Kineococcus endophyticus: one gene and its partner. The protein of the gene in region 1 interacts with the protein of each later gene in a pairwise test. Links are inferred from orthologs where the notes say so. Each region holds a gene or a part of one and is shown in the gene's direction. Other genes may lie near its edges. The genes, in order: AB1207_RS04400 and dnaE.

Region 1 (5,225 bases):
CGAGGCCCGCCCCGGAACGTGTCCGGGACGGGCCTCGCGCGGCGGAGGATAGGGGATTTGAACCCCTGAGGGCGTTAACCCAACACGCTTTCCAAGCGTGCGCCATAGGCCACTAGGCGAATCCTCCAGTGGCTCCAGCGTAGCGCGCCGTGACGGGTGCTCGTGACGGCCCCCGTGTCCCGCACCCCTGCGGGAGGGCGGTTGGACCCGGGGCCGGGAGCTGTCGTACGGTGGTCGCAGACCCCTCGTGCGGCGTCACCCCGTCAAACCCCCCCAGGGCCGGAAGGCAGCAAGGGTAGATGGGCTCTGGCGGGTGTGCGGGGGGTCCCTTCGTTCCCGCAGCCCCCGTCCTCAGCCCTGTCCACACCCCCGGACGACGACGGCGGGGCGTGTCGGAGGGGCGGGTTAGCCTCGGACCCGTGACGACAGCGCTCTACCGCCGGTACCGGCCCGAGGCCTTCTCCGAGGTCATCGGCCAGGAGCACGTCACGACCCCGCTCATGCACGCGCTGTCCAAGGGCCGCGTGACGCACGCCTACCTCTTCTCCGGGCCCCGCGGGTGCGGCAAGACGACGAGCGCCCGCATCCTGGCCCGCTGCCTGAACTGCGCGCAGGGCCCGACCCCGACGCCGTGCGGGACGTGCGACTCCTGCCTGGACCTGGCCAACGGCGGCCCGGGCAGCATCGACGTCGTCGAGATCGACGCGGCCTCCCACAACGGCGTCGACGACGCCCGCGACCTGCGCGAGCGCGTGTCCTTCGCCCCCGCGCGCGACCGCTTCAAGGTCTACATCCTCGACGAGGCCCACATGGTCACGGCGGCGGGCTTCAACGCGCTGCTCAAGACGGTCGAGGAGCCGCCGCCGCACGTGAAGTTCGTCTTCGCCACGACCGAGCCGGACAAGGTCCTGACGACCATCCGCTCCCGCACCCACCACTACCCGTTCCGGCTCGTGCCCCCGGCCCAGCTCACGACGTACCTCGGCGAGCTGGCCGAGAAGGAGGGCGTGCAGATCGGCAAGGGCGTGCTGCCCCTCGTCGTCCGCGCCGGCGGGGGGTCCGTCCGCGACACCCTGTCGGTCCTGGACCAGCTCATCGCCGGGGCGGGCGAGGACGGCGTCACCTACGACATCGCGGTCGCCCTCCTGGGGTACACGCACGCGTCCCTGCTCGACGACGTCGTCGAGGCGATCGCGGCCGGGGACGCCGCGACGGTCTTCCGGGCCGTCGAACGGGTCGTCGACACCGGCCAGGAACCGCGCCGGTTCGCCGACGACCTGCTGCAGCGCCTGCGGGACCTCGTCATCGTCGCCGCCGTGGGTGACGCGGCCGGGGACGCCCTGGCCGTCCCCGAGGACGCCCTCGAACGGCTGCAGGCGCAGGCCGCCCACCTGGGGCGCAACGAGCTGTCCCGCGCCGCCGACGTCGTGGCCGCCGGGCTGGAGCAGATGACGGGCGCGACGTCGCCGCGGCTGCAGCTCGAACTGCTCTGCGCGCGCCTGCTGCTGCCGGGTGCCGACACCGACGGCGGCCTCGGGACGCGGCTGGACCGGTTGGAGCGCCGCATCTCCGCCGCCGGCGGCGTGCCGGCCGCCGTGAGCTCCGCCGCCCCCGCACCTGCGCCCGCCGCCACCCCGGCACCCGCGCCCGCGCCCGCCCCGACGCCTACCCCCACCGACCCCGCGCCGACGCCGACGCCCGAACCGGCGACCACCGGGGGCGGCTGGCCGGCCGCCCGCACCCCTGGCTCCCCCGCCCCGGAGGCACGTCCGACCGCCGAGCCACCGGCCCCCACGACGGGCGGGCTGCCCGGCTCCCCCGCCCCGACGCCCGTCCCCGTCGACGCCCCACCGCCGTCCGCACCCGCGGCCGGGGGCGACGCGGAGACGGTCCGCCGCCTGTGGACCGAGGTGCTCGGTGCCCTGTTCACCGTCAAGCGGCTCACGTGGTCCCTCGTGGCCGAGAACGCGACAGTCGCGGACTTCCGCGGGGGCGTCCTCAGCCTGCAGTTCCGCTCGCCGCAGCTCGCGGCCCGCTTCGCGCGCGGCAACGACGCCGGGTTCGTCGCCGAGGCGCTGTTCCAGGTCACGGGCATCGAGGCCAAGGTCGTCGCCGTCGGCGGCGAGGCAGCCGGGGGCGGTGGGGGTGCCCGCGGCGGGGGCCAGCGCCCGTCCCGGGGTGGGTGGTCGGCCCCGGCACGTCCGCCCGCCCCCGCCGCCCCGGCCCCGGCCGCCCCCGCCCCGACCGGCGCGCAGCCCTCCCGAGGGCCGGCCGGCGGTCAGCAGCCCCCCGCGCCCCCGTCGCAGCGGTCCACGCCTCCGGCGCCGGCCCCCGCGGGCAACGACTACTACGCCGACGTCCCCCCGCCGGAGGAACCGATAGAGGACCCGGGCGAGGAGCAGCTGTCCCGCCCCCGCCGCGCGGAACCGGCCGCACCCTCGTCCGCGCCGTCACCGACGCCGGCGGCGTCTGCTCCCCCCGCACCGGCGGCGGTCGCCGTCGCGCCGGAGGACGACACCCCCAGCCGCGACGACGAGGACGCCGAGGACGCCGGGCTCGTGGGGATCGCGGTCGTCGAGCAGATCCTCGGCGGCCGGGTGCTCAGCGACGACACGTGACGACGTGCGACGGCACGAGGCGGCGCCGGACCACACGCGGTGACGCTCGGTGGTCCGGTCCTGCCCGGACGGCCACGTAGGCTCGGGACGTGTACGAAGGAGTCGTCCAGGACCTGATCGACGAGCTCGGTCGGCTCCCCGGCGTGGGACCCAAGAGCGCCCAGCGCATCGCGTTCCACCTGCTCGCGGCCGACGCCGACGACGTCAAGCGCCTCGCCGAGGTGCTCACCGAGGTCAAGAGCCGCGTCCGGTTCTGCACCGTCTGCGGCAACGTGGCGCAGGAGGAGCTGTGCCGGGTGTGCCGCGACCCGCGCCGCGACCCGAGCGTCATCTGCGTCGTCGAGGAGGCCAAGGACGTCGTGGCCATCGAGAAGACGCGGGAGTTCCGCGGCCGCTACCACGTGCTCGGCGGTGCGATCAGCCCCATGGAGGGCATCGGCCCGGACGACCTGCGGATGCGCGAGCTGCTCTCCCGCTTGTCCGACGGCGAGGTGACCGAGACGATCATCGCGACGGACCCCAACCTCGAGGGCGAGGCCACCGCGACGTACCTGGCGCGGCTGCTGAAGCCCATGGGGATCAGGGTGACCCGCCTGGCCTCCGGCCTCCCGGTCGGTGGTGACCTGGAGTACGCGGACGAGGTGACGCTCGGACGGGCGTTCGCCGGACGGAGGTCCCTCGATGGCTGACCAGACCCCCGAGTCCGACGAGCTCACGGGGCTCGCCGACGCGACGGCGGCCGAGGTCCGCGCCTACCTCTCCAGCGTCACCGAGGTCGCGACGGGCCGCATGGACTCCACGGCCCTGTCGGTCCTGCTGCTCGCGGTGAGCCAGACCCTCCTCACCGGGGCGCGCCTGGGGGCCGTCGACGACATCGTCCCCGCGCGCCGCTTCGAGCCGGACGCGGGCCCGGACCCCGACGTCGACCCCGTGCGGACCAGCCTGGCCAACGTCCTGGAGGGCCTGGACGACTACGCCGACGTCGTCGACCCGCTGACCAACGCCAAGCTCGTGCGCGGCGCGCTGTCGGACGACCTGGCCTCGATCGCCGCCGACCTCGAGCACGGCCTGCGCCACCACGAGCGCGGCGACGTCACCGAGGCGCTGTGGTGGTGGCAGTTCTCCTACCTGTCCTCCTGGGGCCCTCGGGCCACCGCGGCGCTGCGCGTGCTGCAGTCGCTGCTGGCCCACCTGCGGCTCGACGTGGACGCCGAGACGGCCGCCGACGCCGAGTTCGACGCGCTGCACCCCTGAACCGACGGACCGGCCGCTGCCCGCTGGACACATTGCCCAGCAGGTCAGCCCGCGGTTGAGCACGGCCCGGAGCACCGTGAGCGCTTCCGTAGAATCCCGCTCGTGGCTCTCGTGGTGCAGAAGTTCGGCGGTTCCTCGGTCGCTGATGCCGACGGCATCAAGCGTGTCGCGAAGCGCATCGCCGCGACCAAGCGCGCCGGCCACGAGGTCGTCGTCGTGGTCTCGGCGATGGGTGACACGACGGACGAGCTCATCGACCTCGCCGAGCAGGTCAGCCCCATGCCGCCGGCGCGCGAGCTGGACATGCTGCTGACCTCGGGCGAGCGGATCTCGATGGCGGTCCTCGCCATGGCGATCTCGAACCTGGGCCTGGAGGCGCGGTCGTTCACCGGCTCGCAGGCCGGCGTCATCACCGACTCCTCGCACGGCCGGGCCCGCATCATCGACGTCACGCCGGGCCGCATCCGGTCCGCGCTCGACGAGGGCGCCATCGCGATCGTCGCCGGGTTCCAGGGCGTCAGCCAGGACACGAAGGACATCACGACGCTCGGTCGCGGTGGTTCGGACACGACGGCCGTCGCGCTGGCCGCGGCACTGAAGGCCGACGTCTGCGAGATCTACACCGACGTGGACGGCGTGTTCACGGCCGACCCGCGCATCGTGCCGACGGCCCGCAAGATCAGCCGCATCGCCAGCGAGGAGATGCTGGAGATGGCGGCCTGCGGCGCCAAGATCCTCATGCTCCGCTGCGTCGAGTACGCACGGAACTACGACCTGCCGATCCACGTGCGCAGCTCCTTCAGCCCGCACGAGGGGACCTGGGTGACCGACTCCCCGATCCCCGAAGCCTTCAGGACCCACCAGACCGGGGAGGAACCCGTGGAGCAGCCGATCATCTCCGGTGTCGCGCACGACCGCAGCGAGGCCAAGATCACCGTCGTGGGGGTGCCGGACAACCCCGGGACCGCCGCCGCGATCTTCAAGGCCGTCGCCGAGGCCGAGATCAACATCGACATGATCGTGCAGAACGTCTCGGTGGGTGCCTCGGGCCGCACGGACGTCTCCTTCACGCTGCCCAAGTCCGAGGGCGCGACGGCGACCGCCGCACTCGAGAAGGTCAAGCCGGCCATCGGCTTCGACCGCCTGGAGTACGACGACCAGATCGGCAAGGTCTCGCTCATCGGCGTCGGGATGCGCTCGCACCCGGGCGTCTCGGCGACGTTCTTCGACGCCCTGGCCAAGAAGGAGATCAACCTCGAGATGATCTCCACCTCGGAGATCCGCATCTCCGTCGTGACGCGCGCCGACCAGCTCGACGACGCCGTCCGCGCTGTGCACACCGCCTTCGGCCTG
Region 2 (6,407 bases), on another replicon or contig:
CTTCAACGTCGCCGACGCCAGCATCTGCGTCGCCGCCGTCTTCATCGCCGTCCTCGCCGTGCGCGGCGTGGGGCTCGACGGCACCCGGCAGACCCGCGAGACCCCCGCCCCGGACGCCTCGACCCGGCGGGAGGCCGACGGTGCCTGAGGTCCGCAGCCTGCCCGTGCCCGACGGTCTCGAGGGCGAACGCGTCGACGCCGCCCTGTCCCGGCTGCTCGGCCTGTCCCGCACGCGCATCGCCGAGCTCGCCGCCGACGGCCTCGTCGTCGTCGACGGCGCCGCCGTCGGCAAGTCCGACCGGTTGCGCGCCGGGTCCTGGCTCGAGATCGAGGTGCCCGACCCCCCGGCGGCGCCCACGCTCGTCGCCGAGACGGTCGAGGGCCTGACGATCGTCCACGACGACGACGACCTGGTCGTCGTCGACAAGCCGGTGGGCGTCGCCGCCCACCCCAGCCCGGGCTGGACCGGGCCGACCGTCGTGGGGGGCCTGGCGGGCGCGGGCTACCGCATCGCGACGTCGGGGTCCGCCGAGCGGCAGGGGGTCGTGCACCGCCTCGACGTGGGCACCTCGGGGCTCATGGTCGTCGCCAAGAGCGAGCACGCGTACACGGCGCTCAAGGCCGCCTTCAAGGAGCGGACGGTCGAGAAGGTCTACCACGCGCTCGTCCAGGGCCACCCGGACCCGTTGCGGGGCACCATCGACGCCCCCATCGGCCGGCACCCCGGCAGCGCCTGGAAGTTCGCGGTGACCGCCGAGGGCAAGCCCAGCGTCACCCACTACGAGGTGCTCGAGGCCTTCCGTGCCGCGGCCCTGGCCGAGATCCACCTCGAGACCGGCCGCACCCACCAGATCCGCGTCCACTTCGCCGCGCTGCGCCACCCGTGCGTCGGCGACCTCACGTACGGGGCGGACCCGACGCTGGCGGCCCGCCTCGGCGTCACCCGGCAGTGGCTGCACGCCGTCCGGCTCGGCTTCGTGCACCCCGGCACCGGGCAGCCCGTGGAGTTCACGAGCTCCTACCCGGCCGACCTGGCCACCGCGCTGGAGCGCCTGGCCGACTGACGGCCCGCACCGGGTGTCGGGACCGGCCCGTGTCGGACCCGGCGCCTACCATCGACCCCGCACGACCCCGCACCTCGGCCACCCCGCCGCCGCACCCACCAGGAGGCCCGCCCCCATGGCGTCCCCGTCCTCGTCAGCGGACTCGTTCGTCCACCTGCACGTCCACACCGAGTACTCGATGCTGGACGGCGCGGCCAAGGTGGACGACCTCTTCCGGACCGCCGCCGAGATGGGCATGCCCGCCGTCGCGACGACCGACCACGGCTTCGTCTTCGGGGCCTACGACTTCTGGAAGACGGCGAAGAAGCACGGGGTCAAGCCGATCATCGGCGTCGAGGCGTACCTCACGCCGGGGACGGCGCGCCAGGACAAGACGCGCGTGAAGTGGGGCGACCCCAACGGCCGCTCGGGGGACGACGTCTCGGGTGCGGGGTCCTACACCCACATGACGATGCTGGCCGAGAACACGACCGGTATGCACAACCTGTTCAAGATGAGCAGCCTGGCGAGCCTGGAGGGCTTCCTCTACAAGCCCCGCATGGACCGCGAGCTGCTCTCGCAGTACTCCTCCGGGCTCATCGCCACGACGGGCTGCCCGTCGGGGGAGGTGCAGACGCGGCTGCGCCTGGGCCAGTACGACGAGGCCCGCAAGGCAGCGGCCGAGTACCGCGACATCTTCGGCAAGGACAACTTCTTCTGCGAGCTGATGGACCACGGCCTCGACATCGAGCGCCGCGTCCAGGACGACCTGCTCAAGCTCGCCAAGGACCTCGACCTGCCGCTGCTGGCCACGAACGACCTGCACTACACCCACGCCGGCGACGCGGCGGCGCACGCGGCCCTGCTGTGCGTGCAGTCCGGCTCGACGCTGGCCGACCCCAAGCGCTTCAAGTTCGACGCCGACGAGTTCTACCTCAAGAGCCCCGCGGAGATGCGGCACGTCTGGCGCGACCACCCCGAGGCCTGCGACAACACGCTGCTCATCGCCGAGCGCTGCGAGGTCGAGTTCACCGAGTCCACCGGCGCGTACATGCCGCGCTTCCCCTGCCCGCCGGGGGAGGACGAGGAGAGCTGGTTCGTCAAGGAGGTCTGGTCGGGCCTGGCCCACCGCTACGAGGGGCAGATCCCCGACGACGTCCGCAAGCAGGCCGACTACGAGATCGAGGTCATCACCTCCAAGGGGTACGCGGGGTACTTCCTCGTCGTCGCCGACTTCATCAACTGGTCGAAGGAGAACGGCATCCGGGTGGGTCCGGGCCGTGGGTCCGGCGCGGGGTCGATGGCCGCGTACGCCATGAAGATCACCGACCTCGACCCGCTGCGGCACGGCCTGTTCTTCGAGCGGTTCCTCAACCCCGAGCGCATGTCGATGCCCGACTTCGACGTCGACTTCGACGAGCGCCGGCGCGGTGAGGTCATCCAGTACGTCGTCGAGAAGTACGGCACCGACCGCGTCGCCCAGATCGTCACCTACGGCACGATCAAGGCCAAGCAGGCCGTCAAGGACTCCTCGCGCGTCCTCGGCTTCCCCTTCTCGATGGGGGACCGGATCACCAAGACGATGCCCCCGGCCGTCATGGGCAAGGACATCCCGCTCTCGGGCATCTTCGACCCCAACCACAAGCGGTACTCCGAGGCCGGGGAGTTCCGCGAGCTGTACAAGTCCGACCCGGAGGTCGTGAAGGTCGTCGACACCGCGCGGGGCCTGGAGGGCCTGAAGCGGCAGTGGGGCGTGCACGCGGCCGGCGTCATCATGTCGAGCGAGCCGCTGATCGACCTCATCCCGATCATGAAGCGCGAGGCCGACGGCGCGATCATCACGCAGTTCGACTACCCGACGTGCGAGACGCTCGGGCTGGTCAAGATGGACTTCCTCGGCCTGCGGAACCTGACGATCCTCGACGACGCGCTGAAGAACGTCGTCGCCAACGGCAAGGACGAGGTCGACCTCGAGAAGCTCGACCTCGACGACCAGGCGACGTTCGACCTGCTCGGCCGGGGCGACACGCTCGGCGTCTTCCAGTTCGACGGCGGCCCCATGCGGTCGCTGCTGCGCCTCATGCGCCCGGACAACTTCGAGGACATCTCCGCCGTCGGCGCGCTCTACCGCCCCGGTCCGATGGGGGCCGGGTCGCACACCGCGTACGCCCGGCGCAAGAACGGCCAGGAGCCGATCACCCCGATCCACCCCGAGCTCGAGGAACCCCTGAAGGAGATCCTCGGCACGACCTACGGCCTGATCGTGTACCAGGAGCAGGTCATGTCGATCGCGCAGAAGGTCGCCGGGTACTCCCTCGGCAGCGCCGACCTGCTGCGCCGCGCGATGGGCAAGAAGAAGCGCGAGGTCCTCGACGCCGAGTACGTGGGCTTCGAGAAGGGCATGCTGGACAACGGGTTCAGCAAGGAGTGCGTCAAGGCGCTGTGGGACATCCTCGTCCCGTTCTCCGACTACGCCTTCAACAAGGCCCACTCCGCGGCCTACGGCCTCGTCTCCTACTGGACGGCCTACCTCAAGGCCAACTACCCGGCCGAGTACATGGCCGCGGTGCTCACCTCGGTGCGCGACGACAAGGACAAGTCGGCGCTGTACCTCAACGAGTGCCGCCGCATGGGCATCAAGGTGCTCCCGCCGGACGTCAACGAGTCGAGCGCGAACTTCACGGCCGTCGGCACCGACATCCGCTTCGGCCTCACCGCCATCCGCAACGTGGGCGCCAACGTCGTCGACGCCATCGTGGAGGCGCGCACCGAGAAGGACCGCTACGAGTCCTTCCAGGACTTCCTCACCAAGGTGCCGGCCGTCGTCTGCAACAAGCGGACGATCGAGTCGCTCATCAAGGCGGGCGCGTTCGACTCCCTCGGGCACCGGCGCCGCGCGCTCGTCGCCAAGCACGAGGACGCCGTCGACGCCGTCGTGGACGTCAAGCGCAACGAGGCCATCGGCCAGTTCGACCTCTTCGCCGGCCTCGGCGGCGGGGACGACGGCGGCGGCACGGGGTTCGAGGTCGTCATCCCCGACGTGCCGGAGTGGGAGAAGGCCGAACTGCTGGCCCACGAGCGCCAGATGCTCGGCCTGTACGTCTCCGACCACCCGCTCTTCGGGCTGGAACGGTTGCTGCAGAACGCCTCCGACGTGTCGATCTCGGCGCTGCTGGAGGACGAGTCCCGTCCCGACGGCTCGAACATCACCATCGCCGGCATGATCACCGGCCTGCAGCGCAAGACGACCAAGCAGGGCAACTACTGGGCGATCGTCACCGTCGAGGACCTCGCCGGCGCGATCGAGTGCCTGTTCTTCCCGCAGGCCTACATGGACGTCGCCCAGCTGCTCGCCGAGGACCTGGTCGTCGTGGTGAAGGGCCGGCTCAACCGTCGCGACGAGGTTCCCACGATCTACGCCTCCGGCCTGAGCGTGCCGGACATCTCCAGCACCGACGGCGTGCCCGTCACGGTGACCCTGCCGACGGCGCGCTGCACGACCGGCATCGTCGAGCAGCTCAAGACCGTGCTCGAGACGCACAAGGGGTCCACCGAGGTCCGGCTGCGGCTGACGAAGAACGGGGGCGGCAACGGCACCCTGATGCGGCTGGACGACTCCCTGCGCGTGACGCCCAGCCCCGCGCTGTTCGGTGACCTGAAGCAGCTGCTCGGCGCCTCGTGCCTCGGCTGAGCCGGCCGCCGGTCGGGCAGTCCCCGACCGGTGACCTGCCGGGGACCCGCCGGACGGGGTTCGTGCTGCTCTTCGGCCAGGCCGTGGCCGGTGTCGTCGTCGGGGTGCTGTGGTGGCTGCTCACGCGACGCCCGACGGCCCTGCTGGTGGGCGAACCGCTCGTGACGTCCACGTCGCAGTTCCCCATCGCCCGCGACGGGGTGTTCAGCGTCCTGACGGGGCTCGTGGGCCTGGTGGCGGCGGTCGTCGTCCTGCGGCGGGGACGGCAGGCGCCGGTCACGGTGCTGGTCGCCGCGCTGGCCGGGGCGCTGGCGTCCAGCCTGCTGGCGGCCGGGACGGGCAGCGCCCTGCCCCCCGCGCAGGCGGACCAGGCGGCCCACGTCACGCTGTCGGCCTGGGTCGCGGTCCTCGTGCAACCGTTCGTCGTCTCGGTGGTTGTGGCTCTGGTCACACTGGCCGACGTGCTGGCCCGGTGGACCCGCACCCCGTGACCCCGGCCCGGTTCCACCCGTTCGGCGCAGTCACGACCGGGTGGCGATGAGGTCGCACCCCAGGTCACACGCTGTGTAGCCGTCCTCCGGGACGCTGCGCCGGACGGCGCGCCGAACCGTGACGGTCGGTGAGATCTCGGGGGTCCGGGTGCGCTCCGGAGACGGGGCGGCGCCGGTGGTCGGCTCAAGGGGATCTGGTGCGGGCCCGATCCCTACATCGTGACCCCCTCCACGATCGTTACGAAGCCCTCCCGTCGCCTCGTCGCTGCCCTCGGCGTCGTGGCCGCCACCTGCACCTTCCTCGTGACCGCCGGCGAGACCGCCGGCGCCGCCACCGCCGCGAGCGCCCAGAGCGCCACCCAGACCACCAGCAAGGTCGTCGCCAAGGACACGTTCGCCGGCGCCAGCCGCGCCGTCGGCAACGCCGAGATCGGTGGCCGCTGGGCCGTCCAGTCGCCGGCGGGCCGCACGGTCTCCACCGGTGGCAACCAGCTGACCTTCCCCTCGGTGCCCAAGGGCGGCAGCTTCGCCGCGCTGCTCCCGGCGGTCGCCGCGGCCGACGTGTCCGTCACCCACGGCGTCAAGCTGCCCACGGTGGGCGCGGCCAAGATCGGCCTCTACGAGACCACCGAGCTGCGCCGCCAGTCCGACGGCGACCGGTACGGCACGACCCTGACGATCGGTGCCGGCGGGGCCCTCACGCTCAGCGCTGACCGCGTCGTGGACGGTCGCTCCACCCAGCTGCAGAAGACCGCGCTCAAGGTGAAGGCGAGCTCGGGGTCCTGGCTCAACGTCGAGACCAAGGTCTCCGGGACCTCGCCCGTCACGGTCCAGGCCCGCGTGTGGGGTTCGGGTCAGCCGACCCCGGACTGGCAGGTCGTCGCCAAGGACACCAGCGGGTCCGCCGTCAAGAAGGCCGGCGCCGTCGGTGTCAACGGGTACCTCTCGAACAGCGGCACCCCGACCACCGTGTCGCTCAACAGCTTCCAGGCCGTGGCGACGACCACGGCGGCCGCCCCCGCGGCTCCCGCGCCGGCTCCCACGACCACCGCCAAGCCGCGCCCGACGGCCCCGACGCCCACCCCCACGGCGACGACGAACCCGCCCAAGCCCACCCAGCAGCCCACCTCCCCGTCGACGCCGGGTCTGCCGACCCTGCAGAGCGTGACGACCAACGGCTTC

What was found.
Region 2: the proteins of AB1207_RS04400 (region 1) and dnaE interact in binary tests that used the Escherichia coli proteins (3 or more experiments, as listed by UniProt). The link is inferred for Kineococcus endophyticus from one-to-one orthologs.

Annotation. Positions count from the first base shown.
Region 1 is NZ_JBFNQN010000003.1:46,061-51,285, reverse strand. Bases 64-3,018 are described here. They hold AB1207_RS04400 (DNA polymerase III subunit gamma and tau), read left to right. Parts: upstream 64-419; coding sequence 420-2,618; downstream 2,619-3,018. Other genes in these bases: recR (recombination mediator RecR), read left to right, coding at 2,708-3,018. Also shown: more of recR, read left to right, coding at 3,019-3,307; AB1207_RS04390 (DUF5063 domain-containing protein), read left to right, coding at 3,300-3,872; AB1207_RS04385 (aspartate kinase), read left to right, coding at 3,975-5,225. UniProt on the Escherichia coli protein: Part of the beta sliding clamp loading complex, which hydrolyzes ATP to load the beta clamp onto primed DNA to form the DNA replication pre-initiation complex.
Region 2 is NZ_JBFNQN010000001.1:407,291-413,697, forward strand. Bases 798-4,934 are described here. They hold dnaE (DNA polymerase III subunit alpha), read left to right. Parts: upstream 798-1,179; coding sequence 1,180-4,734; downstream 4,735-4,934. Other genes in these bases: AB1207_RS01945 (RluA family pseudouridine synthase), read left to right, coding at 798-1,064; AB1207_RS01955 (hypothetical protein), read left to right, coding at 4,722-4,934. Also shown: lspA (signal peptidase II), read left to right, coding at 1-148; more of AB1207_RS01945, read left to right, coding at 141-797; more of AB1207_RS01955, read left to right, coding at 4,935-5,225; AB1207_RS01960 (alginate lyase family protein), read left to right, coding at 5,445-6,407. UniProt on the Escherichia coli protein: DNA polymerase III is a complex, multichain enzyme responsible for most of the replicative synthesis in bacteria. This DNA polymerase also exhibits 3' to 5' exonuclease activity. The alpha chain is the DNA polymerase catalytic subunit.